2 regions of the Cellulosimicrobium sp. BMG9.22 genome follow, and region 1 is predicted to be linked to the other one. Evidence: predicted binding sites of a transcription regulator. Region 1 holds the regulator's gene; the other holds the start of a gene.
What was found. Region 1 encodes LexA, which represses DNA repair genes until DNA is damaged. Its sites were predicted from a motif close to TCGAACANNTGTTCGA; they were not measured.
Positions count from the first base shown of each region.

Region 1 (15,093 bases):
CGCTCGAACTCCGCGCCGAGCTCCTCCGCGGTCGGGATGGGTGCCGACTCGGCGAGCAGGCTCGTGCGCCCGACGGAGCGCGCGAACGCGTCGTACTGCTCCTCGAGCGCCCGCACGACGGCGGCGACCTCCTCGGAGTCGCGGACCTGGCGCTCGACCTCCGTCGTCGCGTCCTGCGCGGCCTCGGCGAGCCCCGCCGTCGCGAGGTCGAGCCCCGTGACCCGCTGGACCTGCTCGAGCGCGACGACCGCCGCGGGCGGGTACGCCGACTGCGCGAGGTAGTGGGGAACGTGGACCGTGTAGCCGACCGCGTCGTGACCCGCGCGGCCGAGCCGGAGCTCGAGGAGCGCGGCGAGGCTCGCGGGGACCTTCACGGTGCCGAACCACGACGAGTGCTCGCCGAGCAGCTCGGGCCGCGTCGCGTGCGCGGTCACGGACAGCGGGCGCGTGTGCGGGATGCCCATGGGGATCCCGTGGAAACCGACCGTGAGCGACACGCCCAGCCGCTCGACGACGTCGCGCACCGCGGCGACCACGCGCTCCCACTGCACGTCCGGCTCGGCTCCGTGCAGGAGCAGGAAGCCGCTGCCCTCGGCGTCGCGCACGTGGTCGATCACGAGGTGCGGCTCGTCGTAGTCGCTCCAGCGGTCGGTGCTGAAGGTCATGGTCGCGCGCTTCGAGCGGTAGTCGAGGAGCTGGTCGACGTCGAACGTCGCGACGCGCGTCACCTCACCGATCTCGAGCAGGTGCTCGACGGCGATCTCGCCCGCGTTCCCGGCGTCCACGAACCCCGCCACGGCGTGCAGCAGCACGGGCCCCGCACCGGGTTCGGGAGCCGTCGGCCACAGGCGTGCGACGGCCTGCTCGTCGAGCTCGTAGATCCCTCGAGGGTCCAGCATGCTTCCTCCTCGTCACGTCCTTGCCACCTCTGCGCCCCGGCACCGCGAGCGGCGCCCAGGGCCTGAGGACCGTAACAAGAGGGGTCGCCTGATCCTTCCCGCGCAGGTCGGGCGCGGCCGGAGCCGCGTGCTCAGCGACCCGGCAGGCGCACTACCGAGACGAAGAAGTCGTCGATCTGCCGCACGACGTCGATGAACCGGTCGAAGTCGACGGGCTTGGTCACGTAGGCGTTCGCGTGCAGCGAGTAGCTGCGCACCACGTCCTCCTCGGCCTCCGACGTCGTGAGGACGACGACCGGGATCTTGCGCAGCGCCTCGTCCTCCTTGAGCTCGGCGAGGACCTCGCGGCCGTCCATCCGGGGCAGGTTCAGGTCGAGCAGGATGAGGTCGGGCGTCGGGGCGTCGGCGTGCTCGCCCTGCTTGCGCAGGAACTCGAGCGCGCTCACGCCGTCGGAGACCACCGAGAGGCGGTTCGTGACCTTGTGGTCCTCGAACGCCTCGCGCGTCATGAGCACGTCGCCGGGGTCGTCCTCGACCAGCAGGACGTCGATCGGCAGGCTGGCGTTGCTCATGCGGTGCTCTCCTCGTCGTCGTGGCGCGCGCGGGGTGCCGTCTCCTGCGTCGCGTCGCGGTCGGAGCGAGCGTAGCCGACCTGGGCGTGCACGTACGCGTGGGCGAGGGTGAAGCGGATCGTCGTGCCACCCTCGCGCGGCTCGATCCAGATGCGGCCGCCGTGGTACTCGACGATGCGCTTGCACAGCGCGAGGCCGATGCCCGTGCCCTCGTAGACGTCCTTCGCGTGCAGGCGCTGGAAGATGACGAACACGCGCTCGGCGTACTGCGGGTCGATCCCGATCCCGTTGTCGGCGACGGAGAGCTCCCAGTGCGTGTCGCGCGCGAGCACGCCGACGTGCACGACGGGCGCGCGGTCGGGGTCGCGGAACTTCAGCGCGTTGCCCAGGAGGTTCGCGAGGAGCTGGTGCAGCAGGGCGCGCTCGCCGACGACGACGGGCAGCGGGTCGTGCGTGATCGTGGCTCCGGTCGCGGCGATGGTCTCGGAGGCGTCCTCGACCACGGTCTCGAGCGCACGCTCGAGGTCCACGTCGACCCGCTCGGCACCGGTGCGCCCGACCCGGGAGAACCCGAGCAGGTCCTGGATCAGGCGTTGCATGCGCTTGGCGCCGTCGACCGCGAAGTCGATGTACTGGTCCGCGCGCTCGTCGAGCTCGCCCCCGTACCGCTTCTTGAGGAGCTGGGTGAAGCTCGCGACCTTGCGCAGAGGCTCCTGCAGGTCGTGCGAGGCGACGTAGGCGAACTGCTCGAGGTCGCGGTTCGAGCGCTCGAGCTCGCTCGCCTGCTCGGCCAGGAGCTCGTGCGAGCGTGCGGCGTCCTCGTGCGAGGACTTGATCTCCGCGACCTGGTTCACTAGCTCGACCCGCATGTGCTCGACGTCCTTCGCGAGGTCGGCGATCTCGGCCGGACCCGAGGTCACGACGGGCTCGTCGAGCTGGCCCGAGCTCACGAGCCGCACCCGGTGCGCGAGCGCCGCCATCGGATCCGTCACCCAGCGCTTGAGGCAGACCCACAGGATGATGCCCACGGCGAGCGCCGAGCCGACGAGGACCAGGACGCTGCCGAACAGCGCGCGGCTCCACCGGTCGAGGGCGTCGACGTGCTCGAGGCGGTCCGCCCGCAGCGCGGCGACGTAGTGGGACGTGTCCGCCCGTGCCTGCCCGAACAGCTCCGCCCCGCGCGCCTGGTCGCCGGCCCGCACGCGTCCGGGCCCTACGTCCTCGGTCCTGGCGATCGCCGGCTCGGCATACTGCGCGACCCAGGCGCGGACGGAGGCGTCCGCCTGCTCCGTCGTCGTGGCGAGGTCGTCGTCGAGATCCAGGCCTGCGAGCACGTCCGGGTCCGGGACGACTCCCGCGGCGTCCGGTCCGACGGCGCGCGTGTAGGCCTCGAGCGCCGTGTCGTCCCCCGTGGCGACGAACGCGCGCACCGCGACCTCGGCGTCGAGCAGGCCGACGTAGGCCGCGTCCGCCTGCGTGACGGCCTCGAAGTAGGGCCCGGTGACCTCGGCCTGCAGCGTGAGCACGCGGGAGAGCGCGATCGCCGACGTCGCGAGGACCCCGAGCAGGATCACCCCGGCGACGACGAGCGCCCAGCCGAGCCTGCGGCGCAGCGTCGGAGCACGGGTCTCGGCACGGGTCGGCGCACCGCGCGGACCGTCCGGCGTCGCGCTCACCGCGCCCACTCGTCGGAGTCCGCGAGGGTCGCGGTGCGCTCGCCCGGGGACGCGGTGTCGCCGCCCCAGCCGATGACGAGGAGCGCGGCGTCGTCCGCCAGGGGCCCACCGTGCAGGTCCCGCACGCGGTGGAACACGCGCTCCACGACACCTTCGGTGCCGTGCTCGAGCGCGGCGTCCACGGCGCGGCGCAGGCCCTCGACCCCGACGCGCTCCGGTCGTGCGCGCAGGCCGGCACCGGCGCCCTCGGGTCCCGCCACGGTCGCCTCGACGAGGCCGTCGGTGTAGAGCATGAGCGCCCAGCGCTCCCCCAGGTCCACCTCCTGCGGCGTCCACCCGCCCGAGACGGGGATGCCGAGCGCGCGGCCCCGGGCCGTCGGCCGGATCTCCGAGGACGTGTCCCGCAGGAGGAGCGGGGCGAGGTGGCCCGCGAGGTAGATCTCGGCTCGGCGACGGTCTGCGGAGACCACGACCTGGCACAGCGTGACGAAGACCTCCGAGCGTGCTCGCTCCGGCACGAGGACACGCTCGAGCAGCGGCAGGATCCCGGCAGGCTCGGTGTCGCTGAGCACGATCGTGCGCCACGCCGTGCGCAGCGTCGCCCCGAGCGCGGCCTCGTCGGGTCCGTGCCCCGCGACGTCGCCGATGACGCACAGGACGGACCCGTCCGGCCGTTCGACGGCGTCGTAGAAGTCACCGCCCAGGAGGCCGTTGCCGCCCGGGACGTAGCCGACCATCACGTCGAGGCGGTCGTCCTGCACGAGCGGCGTGGGCAGGAGCGCACGCTCGAGCCTGGCCGTCTCCGCGGCGCGGACCTCGCTGCGGTACAGAGCACGCTGCTGCTCGACGGACATGCGGCGCTGGACGGCGTAGCGCACCGAGCGCCCGAGCAGGTCGCCGTCGACCTCGCCCTTGACGAGGTAGTCGTCGGCTCCGGCCGCGACCGCCTGGACGCCGAGGTCGATGCCCGCGTGTCCCGTGAGCACGACGAGCGCGGGCGGGTGAGTCCCGGCCCGGACCCGCTCCACGGCCGACAGGCCCACCGAGTCCGGGAGGCCGAGGTCCAGCAGGACGCAGTCGACGTGGTGGGTGAGGAGCATGTCGAGCGCGGCGTCGAGCGTCGTCGCCCGGTGCAGCTCGACCTTGAGGTTCGCGTCGGAGAGCAGCTCCTCGACGAGGATCGCGTCGCCGTCGTCGTCCTCGACGAGGAGGATCCGCAGCTCGTCGGTCGGAGCGAGCACGGCACGCTGCGGGCGCGACACGTCGCCCCGTGCCGAGCGCCCCTCGGGGGGGACCTGCCGGTCGTTCTCCGTCACGACGCCGGCTCCCGTCTGGTCGCCATGGGCCCCGATCCTAGCGGGCGGGTCGCTTCCGGCCCTGCCGGGCGAGCGCGTGTCTGCGACAGGCTCCCCGTGCGCCATAATGGACGGCCGCACCGGCGGGCACGACGGGGAGCGCGGCACGGGTCGACGAAGGGACAGCGTGGGACGCATCGACGAGCTCCGGCTCGAGCAGGAGGTCGTGGACACCCTCTACGCGCGCCTCGACGAGCTGCGGGCGGCGGCACGCGCACGGCTCGACGCCGTGCGGCGCTCGGGCCCCTCCGGCTCCCCGCAGAACCGCAGCGAGCGCGACGCGTTCGCGACCCTCTACGAGGACCGCGTCGCCCAGCTCGACGCGGTCGAGGACCGCCTGGCGTTCGGCCGCCTCGACCTCGACGACGGCGCCGCCCGCTACGTCGGCCGCATCGGGCTCGCCGACGCCGAGCACACGTCCCTGCTCACCGACTGGCGCGCTCCCGCCGCCCAGGCCTTCTACCGCGCGACCGCGGCGCACCCCGACGGCGTCGTGCGCCGTCGCCACCTCGTGACGCGCGGACGCGAGGTGACCGGGATCGAGGACGAGCTCCTCGACCTCGACGCGCCGGCCGACGTCACCGGGACCTCGCTGTCCGGCGAGGGAGCCCTGCTCGCCGCCATGGCCGCGGGCCGCACCGGGCGCATGGGCGACATCGTCGCGACGATCCAGGCCGAGCAGGACACGATCATCCGCTCGGCGCTCGCCGGCGCGCTCGTCGTGCAGGGCGGGCCCGGCACCGGCAAGACCGCGGTCGCGCTGCACCGCGCCGCGTACCTGCTCTACGCGCACCGGCGCGTGCTCGAGCGCTCGGGAGTCCTGCTCGTCGGCCCCAGCCTGTCGTTCCTGCGCTACATCGACCAGGTGCTGCCGTCCCTCGGAGAGACGGGCGTCGTCAGCACGACGATCGCGGACCTCCTGCCCGGCGTCGTCGCGGACGGCGACGAGGACCCGCTGGTCGCGCGCGTCAAGGGGCGGGCGGTCATGGCGCGCGCGGTCCTCCGCGCCGTGCGGGCGCGCGAGCGCGTGCCTGCCCACGACGTGCCGGTGCGCCTCGACGGCCGGGACCTCGTGATCCGACGACGTGACGTGCGCGACGCCATCGCCAAGGCGCGGCGCGCGCACAAGCCGCACAACCTCGCGCGCGTGACGTTCGTGCGCGAGATGCTCTCGCGTCTCGTGGACCAGTACGGGACGCAGCTCGGCGAGCCGCTGGTCGGCGAGGACCGGGCGGTCGTCCTCGAGGACCTCCGCTCGCACCACGACGTGCGGGTGGCGCTGAACCTCGCGTGGCTGCCCATCACGCCCGAGCGGCTCGTCGAGGACCTGTTCACCAAGCCGCACCGGCTCGCCGAGGCGGCGCCCGAGCTCTCGGTGGAGGACCAGCGGCTGCTCGCACGGCCGAAGGGCTCGCCCTGGACCCCCGCGGACGTCCCGCTGCTCGACGAGGCCGCCGAGCTGCTCGGGGAGGACGACCAGGCCGAGCGTGCCGAGGCGGCGGCCCAGGCCGCGCAGCGCACGCGGGACCTCGAGTACGCGCGCCAGGTGCTCGAGTCGTCGGGCGCGGGTGCCGGGATCGTCGGGGCCGACGTGCTCGCGGAGCGGTTCGCCGCGAGCGGTCCCCGGCTCACGACGGCGGAGCGTGCCGTGCAGGACCGGTCGTGGACGTACGGGCACGTCGTGGTCGACGAGGCGCAGGAGCTGTCGGCGATGGCGTGGCGCATGCTCGTGCGCCGCTGCCCGACGCGCTCGTTCACGATCGTCGGGGACGTGGCGCAGACGTCGTCGCCCGCGGGCGCCCGCTCGTGGAGGGGGATGCTCGACCCGGTGTTCCGTGACGCGTGGCGGCTCGCGGAGCTCACCGTCAACTACCGCACGCCCGCCGCGGTCGCGGACGCGGCCCGCCGCGCGGCCGTCGCCGCGGGCCTGCCGGTCTCGCCGCTGACGTCCGCGCGCGAGGTGCCGGACGCGCTGCGCGTCGTCGCCGTCGGCCCCGTCGGCGCCGCCGGACCGGCCGCCCCCGCCGGGCCCGACCGCACGGCGGACCTCGTCGCCGCGGTCCGCGCGCAGGTCGAGGCCGCGCGCGCCGAGTTCGTGGCGGACGACGCCGGCCGCGTCGCCGTCGTGGCGGCGCGAGCGAGCGTCGCGCACCTGCGCGCGGCGCTCGGCGTCGAGGACGGCGGCGCCGACGAGACGGTCGTCGTGCTCGACCCAGTGGAGGTCAAGGGCCTCGAGTTCGACGCGGTCGTTCTCGTCGAGCCGGCCGACGTCGCGGCGGGGCCCTCGGGGGCGTCCGACCTGTACGTCGCGATGACGCGGCCGACGCAGCGGCTCGTCCTCGTGCACGCGCGCGAGCTGCCGGCGGGGATCGTGGAGCCGGGCGGGGCGTGATCGGGAGGTCGTTCACCTCGTCCCGAGGGTCAAGACCCGTTTGGTCGCCACGCCGTCCACGGCGCACCATGGGTGGGTGCTACGCGCCCTCCTCCTCGAAAACCTGCACCCCCTCGCCGCCTCGAACCTCGAGGCCTCCGGGATCGACGTCACCGTCCGCACCGGCGCCCTCGACGAGTCCGAGCTCATCGAGGCGCTCGACGGCGTCCACCTGCTCGGCATCCGGTCCAAGACGAACGTCACCGCGAACGTGCTCGAGAACGCCCCCGACCTGGTGGCGCTCGGCGCGTTCTGCATCGGCACCAACCAGATCGACCTGCGGTCCGCCGCGGCCCAGGGCGTGGCCGTCTTCAACGCGCCGTTCCAGAACACGCGCTCGGTGGTCGAGATCGCGCTCGCGGAGATCATCGCGCTGACGCGCCGCCTGACCGAGCGCGACAAGGCCCTGCACGAGGGCCGGTGGGACAAGTCCGCGGAGGGTGCGCACGAGGTGCGCGGCCGCACGCTGGGCATCGTCGGCTACGGCAACATCGGCACCCAGCTCTCCGTCGTCGCCGAGAACCTCGGCATGTCGGTGGTCTTCTACGACACGGCCGAGAAGCTCGCGCTCGGCAACGCGCGCCGCATGGACACGCTCGACGAGCTGCTCGAGCAGGCCGACGTCGTGACGCTGCACGTCGACGGGCGCGAGGGGAACGCCGGGTTGTTCGGCGCGAAGCAGCTCGCCCGCATGCGCTCGGGCGCGATCTTCCTCAACCTCTCGCGCGGCTTCGTCGTCGACTACGGCGCCCTGCGCGAGGCGATCGTGGCCGGCCACGTCTCCGGCGCTGCCGTCGACGTCTTCCCGCACGAGCCGAAGCGCAAGGGCGACGCGTTCGACTCCGAGCTCCGCGGCCTGCCGAACGTCATCCTCACGCCGCACATCGGCGGGTCGACGGAGGAGGCCCAGGAGGCCATCGGGCAGTTCGTCTCGGCGAAGCTGCGCGACTACCTGACCACCGGCTCGACGACGCTGAGCGTCAACCTGCCGAACCTCGCGCTCGAGCAGACCACCGGGATCACGCGCATCACGCACCTGCACCGCAACACGCCGGGTGTGCTCGCCGCGGTCAACGCGACCCTCGCGGAGCACGGCACCAACATCGAGGGCCAGCTCCTCGCGACCCGCGGCGAGCTCGGCTACGTCGTCACGGACGTCGGCTCGCGCGTCGAGCCCGCCGTCATCGAGGCCCTCGCGGGCATGGACCAGACGATCGCGCTGCGCGTCCTCGACTGACGGGCCCTGACGCACGTCGTCCGGCCCCCCGAGCGGGGAGCCGGACGACGGAACGGTCCGTGCGGCGGGTCAGCCGGACTTGCGGCGGAACGTGCGCTGGACGGGCCCGACGGTCTCCGAGCCGTGCACCGAACCGGTGTTCGTCTCGCCGTCCGCCGTCCGGTGCTGCGCCGCCTTCTTGCGGTCGAGCGCCTCACGGAACTTCGCCTTGGCCTCGTCGGTCGGTGCAGTGTCTGCAGCAGGTTGCTGCGCGTCGGACGCCATGGGCGGGCTCCTCGTCGGTGGGGGATGTGGACGGGCCCGACCAGGCGGGCCCACGGCCAGGGTCTCGCACCGCTCCCGGCAGCGCCACCTGATTTCGCCGGTGGCGCAGCCGCCGCCACGTGCCGGGTCCGGTAGCGTCGAGGCCGTGCCGTCCACGCCGTCCCCGACCGCCCACGTGCCGATCCCGCACCGGCCGCTCGGTCGCGGCGGCCTGACGCTCCCGGCCCTCTCCCTGGGGCTCTGGCAGAACTTCGGCGACGCCGACCCTGCCGCCACCCAGCGTGAGATCGTCCTGCACGCCGTGGGCCGCGGCGTGACCCACCTGGACCTCGCGAACAACTACGGCCCGCCCGGGGGCGCGGCCGAGGAGTCGCTGGGCAGGCTGCTCGCCCGCGAGCTGCGGCCCGTGCGCGACGAGCTCGTCGTGACGACCAAGGCGGGCTACCGCATGGGACCCGGCCCGTACGGCGAGGGCGGCTCGCGCAAGTACCTGCTCTCCTCCCTCGACGCCTCGCTGCGACGGCTCGGTCTCGACCACGTCGACATCTTCTACAGCCACCGGTTCGACCCCACGACGCCGCTCACCGAGACCGTCGGCGCTCTCGCGACGGCGGTGCGCTCCGGTCGGGCCCGGTACGCCGGCATCTCGTCGTACTCGGCGAGCCGGACGAGGGAGGCGCTCGACGTCGCCGCACGCCTCGGCGTCGACCTCGTCGTGACCCAGGTCTCGTACTCGATGCTCAACCGCTGGATCGAGGAACCGGACCCGGCGGACGCGGCCGGGCGGAGCCTGCTGGACGTGGCCGGCGAGACCGGCACCGGTGTCGTCGCCTTCTCACCGCTCGCGCAGGGGATGCTCACCGACCGGTATCTCGGCGGTGTGCCCGAGACCTCGCGCGCCGCGCGCGGCGGACCGCTCCGGCGCGAGTTCCTGCGCGAGGAGAACCTCGCGCACGTCCGCCGGCTCGACCGGCTCGCCCGCGCGAACGGGAGGTCGCTCGCCCAGACGGCCGTGGCATGGGCGTTGCGCGACGAGCGCGTGACGTCCGTGCTCCTCGGCGCGAGCTCGACCCAGCAGCTCGACGAGAACCTCGCGGCGCTCGAGGTTCCTCCGCTGACCGCGGAGGAGCTCGGCGCGGTCAGGGCGATCCCCGCGGACAGCGGCATCAACATCTGGGCCGCCCGGTCGAGCGACCTGTAGGCGGCGTGGTCAGCGCGCGGACGCCGCTTCCTCGACGTGGTCGTCGGGACCGGGGCCCTCCCCGCCGGGACCTTCGCCGCCGGGACCTTCGCCGTCGGGACCTTCGCCGTCGAGGGCGTCGCCCGACCCGGACGCCGCACGCCGACGCTCGGCCCGCTCGACCCGCAGCGAGGTGATCGCGCTCTCGAAGTCCTCGAGGGAGTCGAACGCCTGGTAGACGCTCGCGAACCGGAGGTAGGCGACCTCGTCGAGCTCGCGCAGCGGGCCCAGGATCGCGAGACCGATCTCGTACGCGTCGAGCTCTGCGCTCCCGCTCGCGCGGATCGTCTCCTCGACCCTCTGCGCCAGGACCGCGAGATCGTCCTCGTTGACCGGGCGACCCTGGCACGCCTTGCGGACGCCGTTGACGATCTTCTCCCGCGAGAACGGCTCGGTGACACCCGATCTCTTGACGACGGACAGGCTCGCGGTCTCGATCGTCGTGAACCGGCGGTTGCACGCCGGGCACTGGCGCCGGCGACGGATCGACGCGCCGTCGTCGGAGGTGCGCGAGTCGACGACTCGGGAGTCCGCGTGGCGGCAGAACGGGCAGTGCATGGGCGGGCTCCTCCGCGGGATCACGCCGGCGCCGTCGGCGTCGGCGCGTCGAACGTAAGCCGTCGCGGTGCGCGCGTGCAACACGCGGAACGGAAGGGGCTGACCGCGGGCGGCAGCAGAACGGGGGCGGTCGATTCCGACCGCCCCCGTCGGGACGCCCCCGTCCCCATCTCGCGCGTGTCTCGCCTCACGCGCGTCGACGTGCGCAGGAGTCGCGGTGGACCGCGTGCTCCTCGCCTCTCGCCCAGCCCCCCGGCCCGGCGTGTGAGGTGATACTAACTTAGGTCACCCTAATCGTCTCCGCAACCCCCCGAGCCCCACTCGCCGCCAGCGCGAGACGTGTCCTCGGTCACATCCGGCGCGCAGGGGCGGCGAGCAGCCCGACCCGCGTCATGCGCCATCGACCGGCAGGAGCACCCGCTGACCCACCTGGAGCCCTGCCGACGGGAGCTCGTTCAGCTCGACGAGGCCGCCGACGACGTCGCGGAGATCCTCGCCCGGGTCGGCGACGGCGGCGGCGAGACCCCACAGGGACTCGCCCGCGGACACCACGTGGACCCGCACCTCGACGGGTTCACCGGGCGCACCCGCCACCGCGGAACCGACCCGGGCGGCGAGCAGGGCGACCAGCGCGACGAGCACGACGAGCACCACCCGCCCTCGGCGCGTGAGGCGAAGCCGACCGCCGGGCGCCCGACGGCTCTCGCGCGAGACGGCCGGCCCGGACGCCGGCAGCGTGATCGTGCTCATGTCTTCTCCGTCCCGGCTCGTGGGGCGGATCGCCTTCCCCGGTCGATCCGCCCCGCGAGCCCCGTCGTGCGTCCGCCGACGAGGCGTCGGTCGAACACGTGTACGTCGAACATCTGTACGAAGGTCTATCACGAACGGCCGACGGAGTCGAGACATGCTCGAACAGATGTTTGATTCGTGTCGCGCTCTCCCCTAGCCTGGGGTCAGGTCGGTTCGCCGGACATGTCCACACCTGGACGCTCCGGCACGGCCGAACCCGGGGCGCTCGTCCCGGGTGAGGGTGGCCGGGAGCCCGCAGTCGAGCTCCGCGGCCAGCGACGGACGAGGGCGGAGCGGACCATGGCGGGACGAGGCACGGACAGCGCACGGGGGCTCGCCGAGGTGCGTGAGCTCCCGGACGGCTCGGCGGGGGGCGACGGGCTGACGCCGCGCCAGCGCCTCGTGCTCGAGACGATCAGGGCGTGCGTCGAGCAGCGCGGCTATCCGCCCAGCATGCGCGAGATCGGCGAGGCGGTCGGCCTGACGAGCCCCTCGTCGGTCAAGCACCAGCTCATGACGCTCGAGCGCAAGGGGTACCTGCGCCGGGACCCGAACCGGCCCCGGGCCATCGAGGTCGTCCAGCCCGACGACTCCCGCCGCGCCACCGCGCTCCCCGGCACGTCCTCCCCGCCGGAGTACGACGAGGCGCACCCGGCCCCGTCGTACGTGCCCGTCGTCGGACGGATCGCCGCAGGCGGTCCCATCCTCGCCGAGCAGCTGGTCGAGGACGTCTTCCCGCTGCCCCGCCAGCTGGTCGGCGAGGGCGAGCTGTTCCTCCTGCGCGTGCAGGGCGACTCGATGATCGACGCCGCGATCTGCGACGGCGACTGGGTGGTCGTGCGTCGGCAGCCGGTCGCCGAGAACGGCGAGATCGTCGCGGCGATGATCGACGGTGAGGCGACGGTCAAGAGCCTGCGCCGCGCCGACGGGCACGTCTGGCTCATGCCGCGCAACGCCGCGTACGACCCGATCCCCGGCGACGACGCGCAGGTGCTCGGGCGCGTCGTCTCGGTGCTGCGCAGCCTCTGACCACGACGAGGGCCGGGTGGCCGACTACGGCTACCGGGCCCTCGGTGGGCTCAGCCCGCGGCGCTCAGAGTCCGAAGCGCCGGGCGACGCTCCTCAGCGAGTCGGCCGACGCGCGCAGGCCCGCGAGCTCGTCGTCGGAGAGCGGCACCTCGATGCGCTCGACCGCACCGCGCCGGTCGACGAGGGTCGGCAGCGACAGGCACACGTCGTCGATGCCGTAGTCGCCCTCGAGCAGCGACGAGACCGGCAGGAGGCGGTGCTCGTCACCGAGCACCGCCTCGATGATGCGCGTCCCGGCGAGCCCGACGGCGTAGTTCGTCGCACCCTTGCCCTCGATGATGCGGTAGGCCGAGTGGACGACCTCGTGCGCGATCTGCTCACGCACGTCCGCCGTGAGCGGCGTCTTGCCGCCGAGCCCGGGCCAGTCGAGGAGCGGTGTCCCGCCGATCGTGGCGGAGCTCCACAGGGGGATCTCGGTGTCCCCGTGCTCCCCCGCGATGTAGGCGTGGACGTTCTGGACCGCGACGCCGCAGTGCTGGGCGACGAGGAAGCGCAGCCGTGACGAGTCGAGCACCGTCCCGCTGCCGAACAGCTGCTGCGGTGGGAGACCGGAGACCTTGAGCGCCGCGTAGGTGACGATGTCGACCGGGTTCGTCACCATGACGTAGGTCGCGTGGGGGGCGACCTCGACGAGTCCCGGCAGGATCGTGCGCACGAGCCCGATCGTCGCCTCGGCGAGATCCAGGCGCGACTGGCCGGGCTTCTGCTTGGCACCCGCCGTCACCACGACGACGTCCGCGTCCGCGCAGACCGCGACGTCGTCCGAACCCTCGACGTGGGCCATCGGCATGAACTGGATGCCGTGCTGGAGGTCGAGGACCTCGGCCTCCACCTTGGCGCGGTTGACGTCGAGCAGTGCGACCGTCCGTGCCGCACCGCGCATGAGCGCCGCGTAGGCGAGGGTGGACCCGACCGCTCCGGCTCCCACGATCGCGAGCTTGGTGGTGCGCGCGCCGCCCGCCGCGCGCGCGGTCGGTCCGGTGGCCTGCGAGGACGTGCTCGTGGTCATGTCGTCTCCGTGTCGTGGCTGGTCGTCGCTGGTCGTCGCTGAGGCGTTCAGCCTAGGGCGACGAGACGCTGGAGCGCAGCGGTGGCGACGTCACGGTCGGTCGTCTGCCAGAAGCCGGGCATCGAGCGGGTGAGGAACGTGCCGTAGCGTGCGGTGACCAGTCGCGGGTCGAGCACCGCGACGACGCCGCGGTCCTGGGTCGAGCGCACGAGCCGCCCGGCACCCTGCGCGAGCAGCAGCGCCGCGTGCGTGGCGGAGACCTGCATGAACCCGTTGCCGCCCGAGGCCTCCACGGCTCGGGCGCGCGCGGACTTCACCGGGTCGTCCGGACGGGGGAACGGGATCCGGTCGATGAGGACGAGCTGGCAGGACGGTCCCGGCACGTCGACCCCCTGCCACAGCGACAGCGTGCCGAAGAGGCACGTCGCCGGGTCGGCGGCGAACTCCTTGACGAGCGTCGGGAGCTGGTCGTCGCCCTGGCACAGGATCGGCACGTCGAGGCGCTCGCGCATCGCCTCGGCCGCCGCGACCGCGGCACGCCGCGACGAGAACAGCCCGAGCGTGCGACCTCCCGCGGCCTCGACGAGCGCGGCGATCTCGTCGAGCTGGTGCTCCGTCGCCGCGTCGCGCCCCGGGGTCGGCAGGTGCTTCGCGACGTAGAGGATGCCCTGGCGCGCGTAGTCGAACGGGCTGCCGACGTCGAGGCCGCGCCACCGCGGCGCGTCCTCGTTCTCGCCGTCGGCCCCGCCGCCGAGCCCGAACGTCCGCGCGACGGGGTCGAACGTCCCGCCGAGCGCGAGCGTGGCCGAGGTGAACACGCCCGTGCGTTCCGCGAGCAGATGCGTGCGGATCAGCCCTGCGACGCCGAGGGGCGCGGCGTGCAGGCGGCTCGCGCCCTCCCCGAACCGGTCGGCCGACCACCCGCCCTCGCCGGGGCGGGAGCACCACAGCACGTCGTGGCCCGTGGGGTCGGCGGCCATGCGCTCGGCGACCTCGAAGAGCTGGAGCATCGTCGACTGCGCCATCTTGAGACCGGTGTCGGGTTGTGCGGGCTTCGTGACGCCCGTCTCGGGCTTGAGCGACGACAGCACCTCGCGCGCCGCGTCGCGCACGGCGGCCACGGCCGTGCGAGCGTCCTCCGGCAGCCCGTCCGGGAACCGCTCGGCCGGCAGCGCGCCGACGACCGTCCCGAACGCCGCCGACGCCGCGTCGAGCGCGTCGGTCTGCACGCCGGCGTGCCGGCGAGCGAGCCGGGCGGCGCTCTCGATCGCGGGCACGGACAGGTCCACGGTCGCCGCCGCGGTCACGCGGTCGGCCAGCTCGTGCGCCTCGTCGACGACGAGCACGTCGTGCTCGGGCAGGACGCCGGGCGAACCCATCGCCGCGATGCCCAGCATCGCGTGGTTCGTGACGACGACGTCGGCCTCGCGCGCCGTGGCCCGCGCGCGCTCGGGGAAGCACTCCGCGAGCAGCGGGCACCGCTGGCCGAGACACTCGAGGGCCGTGACGGACACCTGTCGCCAGGCCTTGTCGCTCACGCCGGGCACGAGGTCGTCGCGGTCCCCCGTCGGCGTCTCGTCGGCCCACTCCCGCAGGCGCACGACCTGCTCGCCGAGCGCCGCCGCACTCGTCCCGCCCCGGGCGGCCGGGTGGTCTGCGGCACCCGCGGACTCGCCGGGCAGGTCGAACAGCGTGGGCTCGTCGACCGGGTAGCCGCCCGCGATCTTGTGCACGCAGAGGTAGTTGTGCCAGCCCTTGAGCAGCGCGATCGACGCAGGGCGCGGGAGACGGTCGGCGATGGCGTCCGCGACGAGCGGGAGGTCGCGCGTGATCACCTGGCGCTGGAGCGCGAGGGTCGCCGTCGAGACGACGACGCGCTCGTCCGTCGCGACCGCGTGCCGCACGGCCGGGACCAGGTAGCCGAGCGACTTTCCCGTGCCGGTGCCCGCCTGGACGACCAGGTGCTCGGTGCCC
Region 1 is NZ_JBZGBY010000017.1:11,761-26,853, reverse strand. Features, by position in the region: gene AC4H2H_RS12500 (proteasome assembly chaperone family protein) at 1-899, opposite strand, end outside; gene AC4H2H_RS12495 (response regulator) at 1,031-1,471, opposite strand; gene AC4H2H_RS12490 (sensor histidine kinase) at 1,468-3,147, opposite strand; gene AC4H2H_RS12485 (PP2C family protein-serine/threonine phosphatase) at 3,144-4,463, opposite strand; gene AC4H2H_RS12480 (HelD family protein) at 4,570-6,894, shown strand; gene serA (phosphoglycerate dehydrogenase) at 6,971-8,170, shown strand; gene AC4H2H_RS12470 (DUF5302 domain-containing protein) at 8,240-8,434, opposite strand; gene AC4H2H_RS12465 (aldo/keto reductase) at 8,580-9,635, shown strand; gene nrdR (transcriptional regulator NrdR) at 9,645-10,232, opposite strand; gene AC4H2H_RS12455 (LysM peptidoglycan-binding domain-containing protein) at 10,623-10,982, opposite strand; gene lexA (transcriptional repressor LexA) at 11,322-12,050, shown strand; gene AC4H2H_RS12445 (L-lactate dehydrogenase) at 12,115-13,119, opposite strand; gene AC4H2H_RS12440 (ATP-dependent DNA helicase) at 13,167-15,093, opposite strand, start outside.

Region 2 (15,093 bases), on a different contig from region 1:
GCACACGACGGTCATCGGCCCGGGCGGCAAGCCCGTGGAGATCCAGATCCGCACGCACGAGATGCACCGGCGTGCGGAGTACGGCGTCGCGGCGCACTGGAAGTACAAGGAGACCGCGAAGTCCGCTGCGAAGTCGGACAAGAGCGACACCACGAGCAACGACATGACCTGGCTCCGCCAGCTCGTCGACTGGCAGCGCGAGACGGCCGACCCCGCCGAGTTCCTCGAGTCGCTGCGCTTCGAGATCGGCGGCGCCGAGGTCTACGTCTTCACGCCCAAGGGCGACGTCATGGCCCTGCCCGCGGGATCGACGCCGGTCGACTTCGCCTACGCCGTGCACACCGAGGTCGGGCACCGCACGATGGGCGCGCGCGTGAACGGCCGCCTCGTGCCGCTGGACTCGACGCTCGAGAACGGCGACGCCGTCGACGTCCTCACCTCGAAGTCCGAGAACGCAGGACCGAGCCGCGACTGGCTCGCGTTCGTCAAGAGCCCCCGCGCACGCAACAAGATCCGCCAGTGGTTCTCCAAGGAGCGTCGCGAGGAGGCGGTCGAGCACGGCAAGGACGCGATCGCGAAGGCGATGCGCAAGCAGAACCTGCCGATCCAGCGGCTGCTGTCGCACGAGTCGCTCGTCGCGCTCGCCAACGAGCTGCGCTTCGCGGACGTCACGGCGCTGTACGCCGCGATCGGCGAGGGCCAGGTGTCGGCGGCGAACGTCGTCTCGAAGCTCGTGCAGGCGATGGGCGGCGAGGAGGGCACGGTCGAGGACGTCGCGGAGACGGCGCGCCCGGGTCACACCGCGCGCCGCGTCCGTACGGGTGACCCGGGCGTCATGGTCAAGGGCGTCGACGACATCTGGGTCAAGCTCGCCAAGTGCTGCACGCCGGTGCCCGGGGACGAGATCATCGGCTTCGTCACGCGCGGGCAGGGCGTGAGCGTGCACCGGGCGGACTGCGGCAACGTCGTCGGGCTGCGCAACCAGCCCGAGCGCATCGTCGACGTCACCTGGACCACGGGCAGCAACGCGATGTTCCTCGTGCAGATCCAGGTCGAGGCCCTCGACCGGGCCCGGCTGCTGTCCGACGTCACGCGGGTGCTGTCCGACAACCACGTGAACATCCTCTCGGCGACCGTGTCGACGTCGAACGACCGCGTCGCGTTGTCGCGGTTCGTCTTCGAGATGGCTGAGCCGGGTCATCTCGCGCAGGTGCTCAGCGCCGTGCGCAAGGTCGACGGCGTGTTCGACGTCTACCGCATCACCGGGTCGAAGGCCGCCGAGGCGCCACAGCTTCCGGTCTGACGGCGGGCCGGCGCGCAGCAGGGCGGTGCGGGTGGCAGCATCGGCACATGGACCTGCCCGTCGTGCCGCCCGTCCTGCCCATGCTCGCGAAGTCGGTCCCCGACGTCCCGGAGCCCGACGCGACGCCAGGCGGCTACGTGTACGAGCCGAAGTGGGACGGGTTCCGCACGATCGTCTACCGCGACGGGGACGAGGTGCGCCTCGACTCGCGCAACGCGCGACCGATGGAGCGCTACTTCCCCGAGGTCGTCGACGCCGTGCGGGAGGCCCTCCCGCCGCGCTGCGTGGTCGACGGCGAGATCGTCGTCGCGCAGGGTGGCCGGCTGGAGTTCGAGGTGCTGCAGCAGCGCATCCATCCCGCCGCGTCGCGCGTGCGGCTCCTCGCGGAGCAGACGCCCGCGAGCCTCGTCGTGTTCGACGTCCTGGCGCTCGACGACGAGGATCTCACCGGACAGCCGCTCGCGCGCCGTCAGGAAGCCCTCGACGTGCTCGGTCTCGACGGGCCGTGGGTGCACGCGACCCCGCGCACCCGGGACGTCGCCGTCGCGCGCGACTGGTTCGAGACCTTCGAGGGGGCCGGGCTCGACGGGGTCGTCGCGAAGCCGCTCGACGGCACGTATCAGCCGAACAAGCGCACCATGCTCAAGATCAAGCACGGGCGCGAGGCCGACGTTGTGCTCGCGGGCTACCGGCTGCACAAGACGTCGACGCCCGCGAAGCCGCTCCTCGGCTCCCTGCTCCTCGGCCTGTACGACGACGCGGCGCAGCTCCAGTTCGTGGGCGTCGCCGCGTCCTTCCCCGCCGCCCGCCGCGCCGCCCTCGTGACCGAGCTGGCCCCGCTCGTCGTCGAGCCAGGCACGCCCGCCGCCGACGAGCACCCGTGGTCGGGCTGGGAGAACCCGGCCGGCGAGCGCATGCCGGGCGCCGTCTCCCGGTGGAGCTCCGGCAAGGACCTGTCGTTCACGCCGCTGCGGCCCGAGCGGGTGCTCGAGGTCGCGTACGACCACATGGAGGGGTCGCGGTTCCGGCACACCGCGCAGTTCCGGCGCTGGCGCGACGACCGCGACCCGGGGTCGTGCACGTACGAGCAGCTGGAGGAGCCCGTGCGCTACGACCTCACGAGCATCCTGCCCGGAGCGCCCGGGGTCGGCTGAGGCCGCGGCAGGCGCGCCGACCCGCGCGGGCTACTCGCGGGAACGGTCCTTGTCCTTGCTGGGCTGCACGCGCTTCGGCTCGCCCGGCATCTTCGGGTACTCCGGCGGATAGGGCAGGTCGCCCAGTCCGTGCTCGGCCTCGTCCCGTCTCGACAGCTCGAGGGCGGGCTCCAGCGAGGCGCCCGGTTCGTCGCGGTCCGCGCGCAGGGGCGCGAAGAGATCGCCGACCTCGGCGAACCGGCCCGGCATGGACAGGACGTCGAAGTCGTCGGGGTGGACGTCGCCGAGCTCGTCCCAGCGCAGGGGAGCGGAGACGGTGGCGCGCTGGTTGGAGCGGATCGAGTACGCGGACGCGATCGTGCGGTCGCGCGCCATCTGGTTGTAGTCCACGAAGATCTTCGCGCCCCGCTCCTCCTTCCACCACTTCGTCGTGACCTGCTCGGGCAGGCGGCGCTCGAGCTCCCGGCCGATAGCGATCGTCGCGCGGCGGGCGGCCACGAAGTCCCACTCGGGCGAGATCGGGACGAAGACGTGGATCCCGCGCCCGCCCGACGTCTTCGGGTACCCCGGCAGGTCGAGCTCGTCGAGGACCTCGCGCAGGTGCGGGGCGACCCGCACCGCGTCGTCGAAGTCGGTGCCCGGTTGCGGGTCGAGGTCGATCCGGAGCTGGTCCACGGCCTCGACGTCCCCGCCGCGCACCGGCCACGGGTGGAACGTCAGCGTCCCGAGGTTCGCGGCCCACGCGACGACGGCCAGCTCGCTGGGGCACACCTCGTCGGCGGTGCGGCCGCTGGGGAACGCGATGCGTGCCGTCCGTACGTAGTCGGGTGCGCCCTTGGGGATGCGCTTCTGGTAGAACGCGTCGCCGCTGTTGTCGGTGCGTGTGCTCATGCGCGCACCCTCGAAGACTCCCTTGGGCCACCGTTCGAGCGTCGTCGGCCGGTCGACGAGCGCACCGAGGATCCCGTCCCCGACGCTCACGAAGTACTGCACGACGTCGAGCTTCGTCAGCCCCCGTGCGGGGAAGACGACGCGGTCCGGGCTGGTGACCCGGACGGTGCGGCCCTCGACCTCGAGCTCCACCGGAGGTGTCGTCGCTGCGGCCATGCGGTCCAACCTAGACCGGCTCGCGGTCCGCGGCGAGCAGGAGTCCCAGGGTCTGCCGGGCGACGTCGCGCCCGGGCCAGCGGTACCGCAGCTCCAGGGAGCGTGCGGCGGCCGCCAGGTCGAGGGCGCACGCGTCCCGGAGCCGGCGCAGCGTCACGAGCGCCTCCGCCCGCGGGCGGCGGGTCGCGACGTCGAGCGCGGTCCGCGTGACGCTCGTGACGAGCACCCCGGCGACGAGCTGCGTCTCGTCGCGCAGCACGTGCGCCTGGCGCGGTGCCCGGCCGACGAGGGGGGCCGGACGGTGCCGGCCCGGCGGGACGACGATGTCGAGCTGGCGTGGCCGAGCCGAGCCGCACAGGATCCAGGCGGCCGCGGCCCCGGCGACGACGGTCTGAGACGGCACGAGGTCACGTACCGCCAGCGCCCGGAGCGTCGAGGTGACCGGCACGCGTGCGGGTGCCCCGACGTCGTCCCAGAGCCGGACCAGCGCGCCACGGCGCACGAGGTCCTGGAAGGCCGCGGGTCCTCCGACCTCGGCCGGTCGGACGAGGAGACCCGGCTCCGGGTCCAGCGGGGGCACCACGTACCCCGGGACCGGCGCGGCGCCGGGGAAGTGGACAGGGGACCGGTCGGTGTGGAGGAGTGCGGTGCGCATCCCGACACGGTGCCGCACGACGCGCGCACGCGAAAGGGGCCGGCGCTCGTCTGTGGACGAGCACCGACCCCTCCGGGCGGAACCGACGGCGGCCCGTCGTCAGCCGCGCGAGTCCTCCGCCGCGCGCACGACCTGCTCGAGCCACGACCGGCGAGCCGCGAGCGAGCTCTCGAGGTCCGCGACGGCCCGCTTGTCGCCCTTCGCCCGGGCGGCGGCGAGGTCCGCCTCGAGCCCTTCGATCGCGGACTCGAGCTGGGCGGCTGCGCCCTCGGCGCGCGCCCGCGTCTCGGGGTTGGTCCGCGTCCACTGCGCCTGGTCCGCGTCACGGATCGCGTTCTCGACGGCACGCAGGCGCCCCTCGACCCGCTGCAGGTCGCCGCGCGGCACGCGCCCCGCCTCCTCCCAGCGTTCCTGGAGGTCACGCAGCGCGGCCTTGGCCGCCCCGAGGTCCTTGACCGGGAGCAGCGCCTCGGCCTCGGCGAGCAGCGCCTCCTTGACCTCGAGGTTTGCCGCGTACTCCGCGTCGGTGGCCGAGCTCGCCGCGTCGCGCGCCTGGAAGAACGTGTCCTGGGCGGCGCGGAACCGTGCCCACAGCGCGTCGTCGTCCTTGCGGCTCGCACGGCCGGCGGCCTTCCACTGGGCCATCAGGTCGCGGTAGGCACCCGCCGTGGGCCCCCAGTCGGTGCTGGAGGAGAGCGCCTCCGCCTCGGCGACGAGCTTCTGCTTCGCCTCCTTGGCGGCGCTGTTGCGCTGCTCGAGCTCGGCGAAGTAGTGCCGGCGCTCGCGGTCGAACGCGGTGCGCGCATGGCTGAAGCGCTTCCACAGCGCCTCTTCGCTCGTGCGGTCGATACGCGGGCCCGAGCGCTGCGCCTCCTTCCAGCGGTCGAGGAGGGTGCGCAGCTCCTCACCGGCGGGGCGCCACTGCATCCGGCTCGGGTCGGTCGCGGCGATCTGCTCCGCGGCCTCGATGATCTCCGTGCGAGCGGCGAGCGCCGACGCCTTGGCGGCAGCACGCTCCGCCTCGAGCTGCGACCGCCGCTCCGCGGCGACCGCCCTCAGCGCCTCGACCTGGGCGCGCAGGGCGTCGAGGTCGCCGACGGCGGACGGCTCGGCCGTCTCCTCGGCGAGGCGCGTGAGGGTCTGGTCGATCTCCTTGACGGACAGGTCCGTCCCGGACAGCCGCGCCTCGAAGAGCGCGACCTTCGCCTGGAGGTCGAGGTAGCGGCGGACGTAGAGCGTGAGCGCCTCGCCGGCCTCGACGCCGGGGAACTGCCCCACCGCGCGCTCTCCGGCGCTCTCCCGGACGTAGACCGTGCCGTCCTCGTCGACGCGCCCGAACTCGGCCGCGGCCTTGGCCGCCGCGGAGTCGTCCGCGAGCGCGGGGACGGCGGGCACGGCAGGGACGGCAGGCGCCTCAGCGGCGGCTGCCTGAGCGGTCGGTGCGGTCGGTGCGGGCTTGCGGGGCGGGTGCGGGATCGCCGAGGGCTTCGGGCGCGGAGCGGGGCGGGGAGTCGCGGCCGGCTTCGCAGCTGGCTCTGGCGCCGTCTCGGCCTCGGTCGGCTCGACGTCGTCGGAGGCCGGCTCCGGCGTAGCCTCCGCCGCGGTCGGCTCGACCTCGTCCGCGGTCGGCTCGACCTCGTCCGCTGCCGGCTCGGTCTCGGCAACTGCCTGCTCGGTCGCAGGCTCAGCTTCGGTCGTCTCAGTTTCGGTCGTCGCGGCCTCGTCGTCGTTCGGCGCGGGTTCCTCGGCCTCGTCGGCGGGGGGTGCCTGCTCCGGTGCCGCTTCGGCAGGTGCCTCCGGTGCCTCCGCTGCCTCGGCGGTGGGCTCGCCGGTGTCGCCCCCGCCGGTGTCGCCCCCGGCGGTGTCGGCCGTCGCTGCGTCCTCGGTGCTCTCGTCGACGGGCGGCGCGTCGACCGCCGCGGGCTCCACCTCGGTCGCCTCGACCCGTTCGGTCTCGCCCGCTCCCACGGGCTCCGCTGCCGGCGTGCTCGCCTGGTTCTCGGCGGGTTCGCTCACTGGGTCTCAACTCCTTCGATGGTGACCGGGGTGGCGGGGGATCCGTCGCCGGACCCGTCCGCGGTTCCCGCGTCAGCGACTGCCTGGACGACGTCCAGGCCGGACGTGATGGTGCCGAACACCGTGTAACCACCCGCCACGTCGGACGGGATGGTCGAGTCCTCGTAGACGAGGAAGAACTGGGAGCCCATCGACTCGGCGTTCCCGCCCTGGCGTGCCATGGCGACGGTGCCAGCGGGGTAGACGTCGTCCTCCGGGGCGTTCTCGATCGGGCCGAAGCTGTACCCGGGACCGCCGGTCCCCGTCCCCGTGGGGTCACCGCACTGGAGCACGGAGATGCCCTCCGTCGTGAGGCGGTGGCAGTCGGTGTCGTCGAAGTACCCGGACTCGGCCAGGGAGACGAAGCTCGCGACCGCCTGCGGTGCCGCGGCGCCGTCGAGGGTGAGCGTGACGTCGCCGGCGCTCGTGCTGAGCGTCGTGGTCCAGTCCCGGCCCTCCGCGGCCGACGCGGGGGGAAGCGTGTGCTCGCCCGGCTCCGCGCTCGAGCCGGGGTCGCCCCCCGGGTCGGTGCCCGGGGCCTGCGTGGCGGACAGCGCCCACCACACCGCGACGCCGATGACGACGAGGGCCAGGACGACGCCGACGATCGACCAGGTCCGCTGGCGCTTCGCGCGGAGCTGGGCGACGTGACGTTCCCACTTCTCCTCGCGGCGGCGCGCCTTCGCCCGCTCCTGACTCTTCGTCGACACCCCAGCTCCTTCGTCGAGCGCCGCGACGGCGCGCACGGTCGACCCCGGTGCGGCCGCGGTCGGTACGGCACAGTCTAGGCATCGAGAGCCCAGGCGACGGGTGGTTTCCCGCCGGGCAGGTCACGGTCCGGTATCGGTGGCCCCGGGCGGCAGGGCGGCGCACGGGCCTGCCGACCGGGTCCCCAGAGCTAGGCTCGCGCCGTGGACGCACTCACCGGCGCGGGGCCGGCAGCACCCGACGGGCACGACGGAGCCCGGCCCGACGTCGCTGTGCACGTGGTCGTCGCCCCGGTCTTCGGGACGAACTGCACGGTCGTGAGCGCCCGGGGCGGCGACTGCGTCGTCGTCGACGCCGGCGCCGGCGTGGCGGCCGACGTCGTCGCCCACGTCGAACGGAACGGGCTCGTCCCGCGCGCCGTGCTCGCGACGCACGGGCACGTCGACCACACGTGGGACGCGGCAGAGCTCGCGGAGCAGTTCGGCGTCGACGTCGTGCTGCACGCCGCGGACGCCTATCGTCTCGCCGACCCGTTCGGCACGATCGAGCACCGGCCCGCCTCCGCGGGCGACGCACGCGGGGCCCTCGTCTCGGGCCCGCTCGGTGCGGCGCTGCGCGAGGCGGGCGCACACCCCGAGGACTACCGCGAGCCCGCGTCGGTGCGCACGTTCGACGGTGGCGCCGGGGAGGGCGCGACGCTCATGTTCGGAGCGCTCCGGCTGCGCGCGCTGCCCGCGCCCGGTCACACGGAGGGGTCGACCCTCTACCTCGTCGGTGCGCCGAGGTCCGGGCTCGTGCTCAGCGGCGACGTGCTGTTCGCGGGATCGATCGGCCGCACGGACCTGCCCGGGGGAGACGGCGCGACGATGGCCAGGACGCTGCGCGACGTCGTCGGGCGCCTGGACCCGCGGTGGGACGTGCTCCCCGGGCACGGGCCCGCGACGACCGTCGCCCGCGAGCTCGCGACCAACCCGTTCCTCGCCCGCGCCTGAGCCGGCCCGGCCGGGCCGCGCCCGGACGATTCGGACCCGCGGCGCCCGTCTGGAAGGATCGTGAGCCATGGCCAGGCCCACACCCCTCTCAGGTTTCCCCGAATGGCTCCCCGACGGCCGGATCGTCGAGCAGCACGTCCTCGACACGCTGCGCCGGGTGTTCGAGCTGCACGGTTTCGGCGGGATCGAGACGCGCGCGGTCGAGCCGCTCGACCAGCTCCTGCGCAAGGGCGAGACCTCCAAGGAGGTCTACGTCCTCCGCCGCCTCCAGGAGGACGCCGAGGAGGCGGAGCCGCGGGCGGGCCGGGGCGACAAGCAGCTCGGCCTGCACTTCGACCTCACCGTCCCGTTCGCGCGCTACGTCCTCGAGAACGCCGGGCACCTCGCCTTCCCGTTCAAGCGCTACCAGATCCAGAAGGTGTGGCGCGGCGAGCGCCCCCAGGACGGCCGGTTCCGCGAGTTCGCCCAGGCGGACATCGACGTCGTCGGTGCCGGCGAGCTGCCGTACCACTACGAGGTCGAGCTCCCGCTCGTCATGGCGGAGGCGCTCGGCGCGCTGCGCGACATCGGCGTGCCCGAGGTGCGCGTGCTCGTCAACAACCGCCGTGTCGCGGAGGGCTTCTACCGCGGGCTCGGGATCGACGCCGTGGACGAGGTGCTGCGCCAGATCGACAAGCTGGACAAGATCGGGCCCGAGAAGGTCGCCGCGCTCCTCGTCGCGGAGGCCGGCGCGACGCCCGAGCAGGCGCAGGCGTGCCTGGCCCTCGCCGCGATCAGCGGGAGCGACACCGCGGTGATCGACCGTGTGCGGGCGCTCGCGGCCGAGCACGGTGTGGTGCACGACCTGCTCGAGACGGGGCTCGGCGAGCTCGGCGCCCTGATCGAGGCCGCGAGCACGCGTGCGCCCGGCGTCGTCGTGGCCGACCTGAAGATCGCGCGGGGCCTCGACTACTACACCGGCTCGGTCTACGAGACCGTGCTCGTCGGGCACGAGCAGCTCGGCTCGATCTGCTCGGGCGGCCGCTACGACACGCTCGCGTCCGACGGCGCGAACACCTACCCGGGCGTCGGCCTGTCGGTCGGCGTGTCCCGCCTGGTCTCGCGCCTGCTCTCCGCCGGCCTCGTGCGCGCCACGCGGTCGGTGCCGAGCGCCGTCGTCGTCGCGGTGGCGCGCGAGGAGTCGCGTCCGGCGTCCGACACCGTCGCCACGGCACTGCGCGCGCGCGGCATCCCCGTCGAGGTCGCGCCCGCGGCGGCGAAGTTCGGCAAGCAGATCCGCTACGCCGACCGTCGCGGCATCCCCTTCGTCTGGTTCCCGGGCACCTCCCCGGACACGGAGCAGGACGGCGAGCCGCGGCCCGACCAGGTCAAGGACATCCGTTCGGGCGAGCAGGTCGACGCCGACGCCGCGACGTGGTCGCCCCCGGCCGAGGACCTGTGGCCCCGGGTGGTCCCGGCGTCCGACTGACACGCACCTGACACGCACCTGACCAGCACCGCCGTCGGCGGCGCACCTACCGGAGGGAGCGGCATGGTCGACGCCGTCGAGCTGGCCCTGCCCTTCGCCGGGACGTGGCGTGTCGAGAACAGCCCGGCCCGCCGCGTCCCGAGCCACGGCACCCACCTGTTCGCGACGACCTACGCGATCGACTTCGTGGCGGTCCGGGGTCGTCGGACGGCGCCCGTGCGCGACTGGCGCACGGCGCTCGCGACCGAGCCCCCCGGGCGGTTCTACGCATTCGGGATACCGGTGCTCGCGCCCGCGTCCGGCACCGTGGTCGCGGTGCACGACGGCGAGCCCGACCACGAGGCCCGGCGCGCGCCGACGGCGCTGCTCGGGTACGCGCTCACGCAGGCGTCGCGCGCGCGAGCCGGGGCGAGCGGGCTGGCCGGCAACCACGTGGTCGTCGCCCTGGACCAGCAGGGCGCGTTCGTCGTGCTCGCCCACCTGAGGGACGGTTCCGTCGCGGTGCGCCCGGGGCAGCGGGTCGCGACGGGGGACGAGCTGGGCCGGTGCGGGAACTCGGGCAACTCGACGCAGCCGCACGTGCACGTCCAGGTCATGGACGGGCCGGACCCGACGGCGGCGCGCGGCGTGCCCCTGGCGTTCCGGGGGTACCGGGAGCACGTGCGCGGCGGGCGGGCGACCGACGTCGCGCTGGGCGTCCCGGCGGAGGGAGCGGTGGTCGAGCCGGTGACGCTCACGCGGTGAGGGCCCCGAGCCCGGTCACCCACCCGCCGAGCACGCCGGCGACGACCACCGCCGCCGCGACGGCGAGGACCGCCCCGGCGGCGACGACGTCGGCCGGGCCGAGGGGCACGGGTCGTGCCGTCGTGCGCGGTCCGGAGCCGAGCCCGCGCGACTCGAGCGCGACCGTGATGCGCTCGGCCCGCCGCACCGCTCCGACGAGGAGCCCGAACGCGGCAGCACCGAGGGCACGCGGCGAACGGGGCAGCCCGCCGGGCGTACGTCGCGGGTCGCGCACCGCCTGCGCGCACCGGATCGTGTGCCACGCGCCCGGCAGCTCGACGAGGAGGCGGTGCGCCGCGAGGACGGCGAACGTCCACGTCGCGGGCAGCCGCGCGTGCTGGTGCAGGCTCGTCATGAGGCGCACCGGGTCGGTCGCCAGGACGAGCGTGAGGGACAGGGCGCCGACGAACAGCGTGCGCAGCGCGAGCGCGGCGCCGATCGTCAGGCCGTCCGCGCCCACGGAGAGCGGGCCGATGCTCACGGGGTCGCCGCCGGGTCGCGTCACGACGTTGACGACGAGGAGACTCGTGGCGAACACCACGAACGGGACGTGCGCGAGCGCGAGCGTGCGCAGCGGCACCCGGCCGAGCGCGAGCAGCGCGACGAGCGTGATCACCCAGCCGATCGCGGGCGTGACCGGGTCGGTCACGAGCAGCGCGGCCGTGGAGAGTGCGAGCACGGTCGCGAGCTTCACGGTCGGGTTCCACCGCTCGAGGACCGTCGGCGGCGCGCTCACGACGTCGCTCCGACCGTGGGTCCGGTACTCGTCGGGGTACGCGCCGAGCGCGCGACGGCCGCGTCGAGCGCCCGCACGAGGGCGCCGGGGTCGACGCCGACGTGGCGCCCCGTCGTCGCCCACCACTCGAGCAGGGGCGGTCGCCGGAGCCGGGCGCGCGCGCCGAGGGCGTCGTCGCCCAGCACGGCGGTCGGCGTGCCGGTCGCGGCGATCGTCCCGTCGACGACGACGGCCACGCGGTCGGCGATCTCGGCCACCAGGGACAGGTCGTGCGTGACGAGGACGACCGCACCTCCGGCGTCGGCCCGCCCGCGCAGCGCCTGCGCCGTCGCGTGGGCCTGGGTGCGGTCGAGGCCGAACGTGGGCTCGTCCGCGAAAAGCACCGCCGGGTCGAGGACGACGGCCGTCGCGAGCGACAACCGGCGCTGCTCCCCGCCGGAGAGTCGGTACGGGTTGGCGTCCGCGAGCGCGGTCAGGCCGAGCGCGTCGAGCGTGCGCGCGACACGACCGTCGAGGCCGTCGAGGCGCGCGAGCCGCGCCGACCATGCGACCTCCTCGCGCACGGTGCGCGCGAGGAACTGGTGCTCGGGGTCCTGGAAGACCATCGCGACCGGGGCGTGGGGCGCGGTCGTGAGCTCGCCGCGCGTCCGTTCGAGCCCGGCGAGCCCGCGCAGCAGCGTCGACTTGCCGCCGCCGTTCGGGCCGACGACGGCGAGCACCTCGCCCGCGCGGACGTCGAGGTCGACGTCGCGCACCACCGGGGTCCCGCGGCGGCGCCCGCGCCCGAGGGCGCCTCCACGGTGGACCTCGAGGCCCCGGGCCCGGAGCGCGACGGGCCGGTCCTGGCCGTCCGCGACGGCGCGACGGCTCGCGTCGTCGGCGGGGTGGGGGCGCGCGAGGTCCGCCAGCCAGGCGTCGGTCTCGGGGACGCCGAGCGGGGCGGGGGCCCCCGCGGCGACGAGCCGGGAGGCCAGGGGGAGCCAGCAGCCGAGCGCCGTGAGCTCGGCCGCGTGCTCGTGCAGGACGACGTCCGTCGGGCCGTGCGCGACGACCCGGCCGTCGCGCCCGAGCACGAGGATCGACTCGGGCAGCGTCCCGAGATCGTCGAGGCGGTGCTCGACGAGCACGACGGCGCGTGCCCGGTCGCGCGCGTCGCGGGGTGTCCCCGGAGGGTCGGGCGGCACCACGCCGTCGGGCACCGGGTGCTCCGTGGTGAGCCCGGCGACGAGCGCCCCGACGTCGTGCGCCGCCGCGGGGTCGAGGAGCGCGGTGGGTTCGTCGAGCACGACGAGCCCGGGGTCGGCGACGAGCGCCGCGGCGAGCGCGACGCGCTGCGCCTCGCCGCCGGAGAGCGTGTGGGTCGCCCGGTCGTGCAGGTGGGCCGCGCCGACGGCCGCGAGCGCCGCCGCCGCGCGGGCGTCCATGGTCCGGGGGTCGGCCCCGCGGTTCTCGAGCGCGAACCGCAGCTCCTCGTCGACGCGCGCGAGGCAGAGCTGGTCGCCGGGGCGTTGCTGGACGAGTCCGACGCGTGCGGCGAGCACGGCGGGCGGCACGTCGCGCGGGTCGTGCCCCGCGACGTCGAGGTCGCCGGTGACGGTGCCGGGCAGGGTGTGCGGGACGATGCCTACCAGGGCCCGCAGGAGCGTCGACTTGCCGCACCCCGACGGGCCGAGGACGAGCAGCGCGGCGCCCGCGGGTACGGCGAGGTCGACGTCGTCCAGCACGGGTGCGGCGTCGTGCCCCAGGGCGACGGACAGGCCCCGCGCCCCGACGACGTCGTGCGGCACGGACGGCCGGTGCTCAGCCACGCCGCGCCGACCCGATCGCGAAGGCGTCCAGCGCGCCGGTGCGGGTGAGGGCGTCACCGAGGAGGCGGGCCGCGATCCCGCACAGCACGACGCACGAGACGACCTGGATCCCGAGGCGGAGCATCGCGTAGTCCTGCCCGAGCCAGCCGAAGCGCACGGCGTTGAACGCGAAGGTGACGAGCGCGGCGCTCACGCCCGAGGCGACGAAGACCCACCAGCCGAACCGCCGGTAGCGCGTGAGCGCGAACGGCAGCTCGGCTCCGACGCCCTGGACGAGCCCGACGAGGAGCAGCAGCGGACCGGCCGGGGAGGCGAGGAACACGACCTCGACCAGCGCGGCGAGCGTCTCCGCGAGGATCCCGACACCCGGCTTGCGCACGATGTACGTCGCGAGCGGTCCGACGACGATCCAGGCCCCGGCGAGCACGTTCGCGGCGAGGTCCGCGAGCGGTCCCATCACGAGCTGGAGCGGTGCCCAGAGCTGCACGAACGCCCAGTAGACGAACCCGAACACGACGCCCAGGACTGCGACGAGGACGGTCTCGTGCAGGCTGAGGCCGCGTCGTCGCGCACGGACCCGGGGAGCCGTCGCGGGTGCGGCGCCACCCGGTGACCTCGGTTCGCCGGTGCGCTGCTCGGTGGTGTGCTCGGTCATGCGGTTCCCTCCGTCGGGCCCCCGGGTCGAGGGGTGCACGACGGCGCGTCACCGGCCCGCCCACGCGTCCGGCCCGGCGCACGGGGCGCGCGGGCACGAGCGCGCAGGGGACGGTGACGTCGGCCCTGCTCCCTTCGCTGGTACGAACCAGATCAGGTTCCACGGGTCTGCAGGTGGGACGGTCGTCCTGCCTGCACTCTCAGCGCTCGTGCGCTCCCCGGGGGCGTTCGGCCCGACCCTAGGCCCTTCGTCGACCTGCGGACAATCACCGCGTCTCACGGAGCGGGACACCGCGGCGCGACAAGGCGGCGCCTTGACAGGCGGGTCGAACACCTGTTCGACTGTGCGCGTGCGGTGGGACGGACAAGCGATCGACGCGGACGACGGCGCGCTCCCGGGACTGGAGCGCGCAGGGCTCGTGCGCAGCGTGCGCACGCCCGAGTTCGCGGGGATCACGTTCCACGAGGTGACGGCGAAGAGCGCGCTGTCGAAGGTGCCCGCGATGTCCCGCATGCCGTTCCGCTGGACGGTCAACCCGTACCGGGGATGCAGCCACGCGTGCTCCTACTGCCTCGCACCGGAGACCCCGGTGCTCCTGGCCGACGGCACCCAGCGCCCGATCGGGGATCTGAGCGTCGGCGACGAGATCGTGGGGACAGCGCCCCACGGGGCGTACCGCCGGTACGTGCGCACCCGGGTGCTCGACCGCTGGACCACCCGCAAGCGCGCCTACCGCGTCGGCCTCGCGGACGGCACCCGGCTCGTCGCGAGCGGCGACCACCGGTTCCTCACCCAGCGGGGCTGGCGGCACGTCGTCGGCGGCGCCGGCCACCGGGCGCACCTGGCCCTCGGGGACGTCCTCGTCGGTCCCGGTGCCGGGGCGCTCGCGGACGGGGGCGTGGCGCTCGACGGGCGCGACGTGACCGGGGACGACGCGCTCCGCGTCGAGTCGCTGGAGGCACTCGGCGGGCCGGGGGAGGAGACCGAGCTCGTCGACATCACCACCGGGACGCGCGACTTCGTCGCCGCAGGCGTCGTGAGCCACAACTGCTTCGCGCGGCCCACGCACCAGTACCTCGACCTCGACGCGGGCGACGACTTCGACCGCGAGGTGGTCGTCAAGGTCAACGTCGACGAGGTGCTGCGCGCCGAGCTCGCCCGCGCCTCGTGGGGGCGCGAGGCCGTCGCGCTCGGGACGAACACCGACCCGTACCAGCGTGCCGAGGGTCGCTACCGGCTCATGCCCGGCATCATCGACGCGCTCGCGGGCTCCGGCACGCCGTTGTCCGTCCTCACCAAGGGCACGCTCCTGCGCCGGGACCTGCCGCTGCTCGCCGACGCGGCGTCGCGGGTCGAGGTCGGCATCGGCGTCTCGCTCGCGCTGCTCGACCCCGCGCTCCAGGCGAGCGTCGAGCCCGGCACGCCCTCGCCGCGCGCGCGGCTCGACCTGATCCGCGCGGTCCGCGACGCGGGTCTGCCGTGCGGCGTCATGGTCGCGCCCGTGCTGCCCTGGCTCACCGACTCGACGCGCGCGCTCACGGATCTTCTCGACGCCGTGAAGGACGCGGGCGCGACGGGCGTCACGGTCCTGCCCCTGCACCTCAAGCCCGGCACGCGCGAGTGGTACATGGGCTGGCTCGCGCGCGAGCACCCGCAGCTCGTCCCCGGC
Region 2 is NZ_JBZGBY010000007.1:108,992-124,084, reverse strand. Features, by position in the region: gene AC4H2H_RS07700 (RelA/SpoT family protein) at 1-1,303, shown strand, start outside; gene AC4H2H_RS07695 (ATP-dependent DNA ligase) at 1,351-2,457, shown strand; gene ligD (non-homologous end-joining DNA ligase) at 2,488-3,564, opposite strand; gene AC4H2H_RS07685 (hypothetical protein) at 3,575-4,219, opposite strand; gene AC4H2H_RS07680 (DUF349 domain-containing protein) at 4,319-6,235, opposite strand; gene AC4H2H_RS07675 (peptidylprolyl isomerase) at 6,232-6,984, opposite strand; gene AC4H2H_RS07670 (MBL fold metallo-hydrolase) at 7,186-7,974, shown strand; gene hisS (histidine--tRNA ligase) at 8,042-9,442, shown strand; gene AC4H2H_RS07660 (M23 family metallopeptidase) at 9,506-10,186, shown strand; gene AC4H2H_RS07655 (energy-coupling factor transporter transmembrane component T family protein) at 10,176-10,961, opposite strand; gene AC4H2H_RS07650 (ABC transporter ATP-binding protein) at 10,958-12,769, opposite strand; gene AC4H2H_RS07645 (ECF transporter S component) at 12,762-13,424, opposite strand; TPP riboswitch at 13,535-13,654, opposite strand; gene AC4H2H_RS07640 (Rv2578c family radical SAM protein) at 13,774-15,093, shown strand, end outside.
Region 2: AC4H2H_RS07640 (Rv2578c family radical SAM protein) is a predicted target of LexA. The motif match lies at 13,750-13,765, and genes of this name have one in related genera.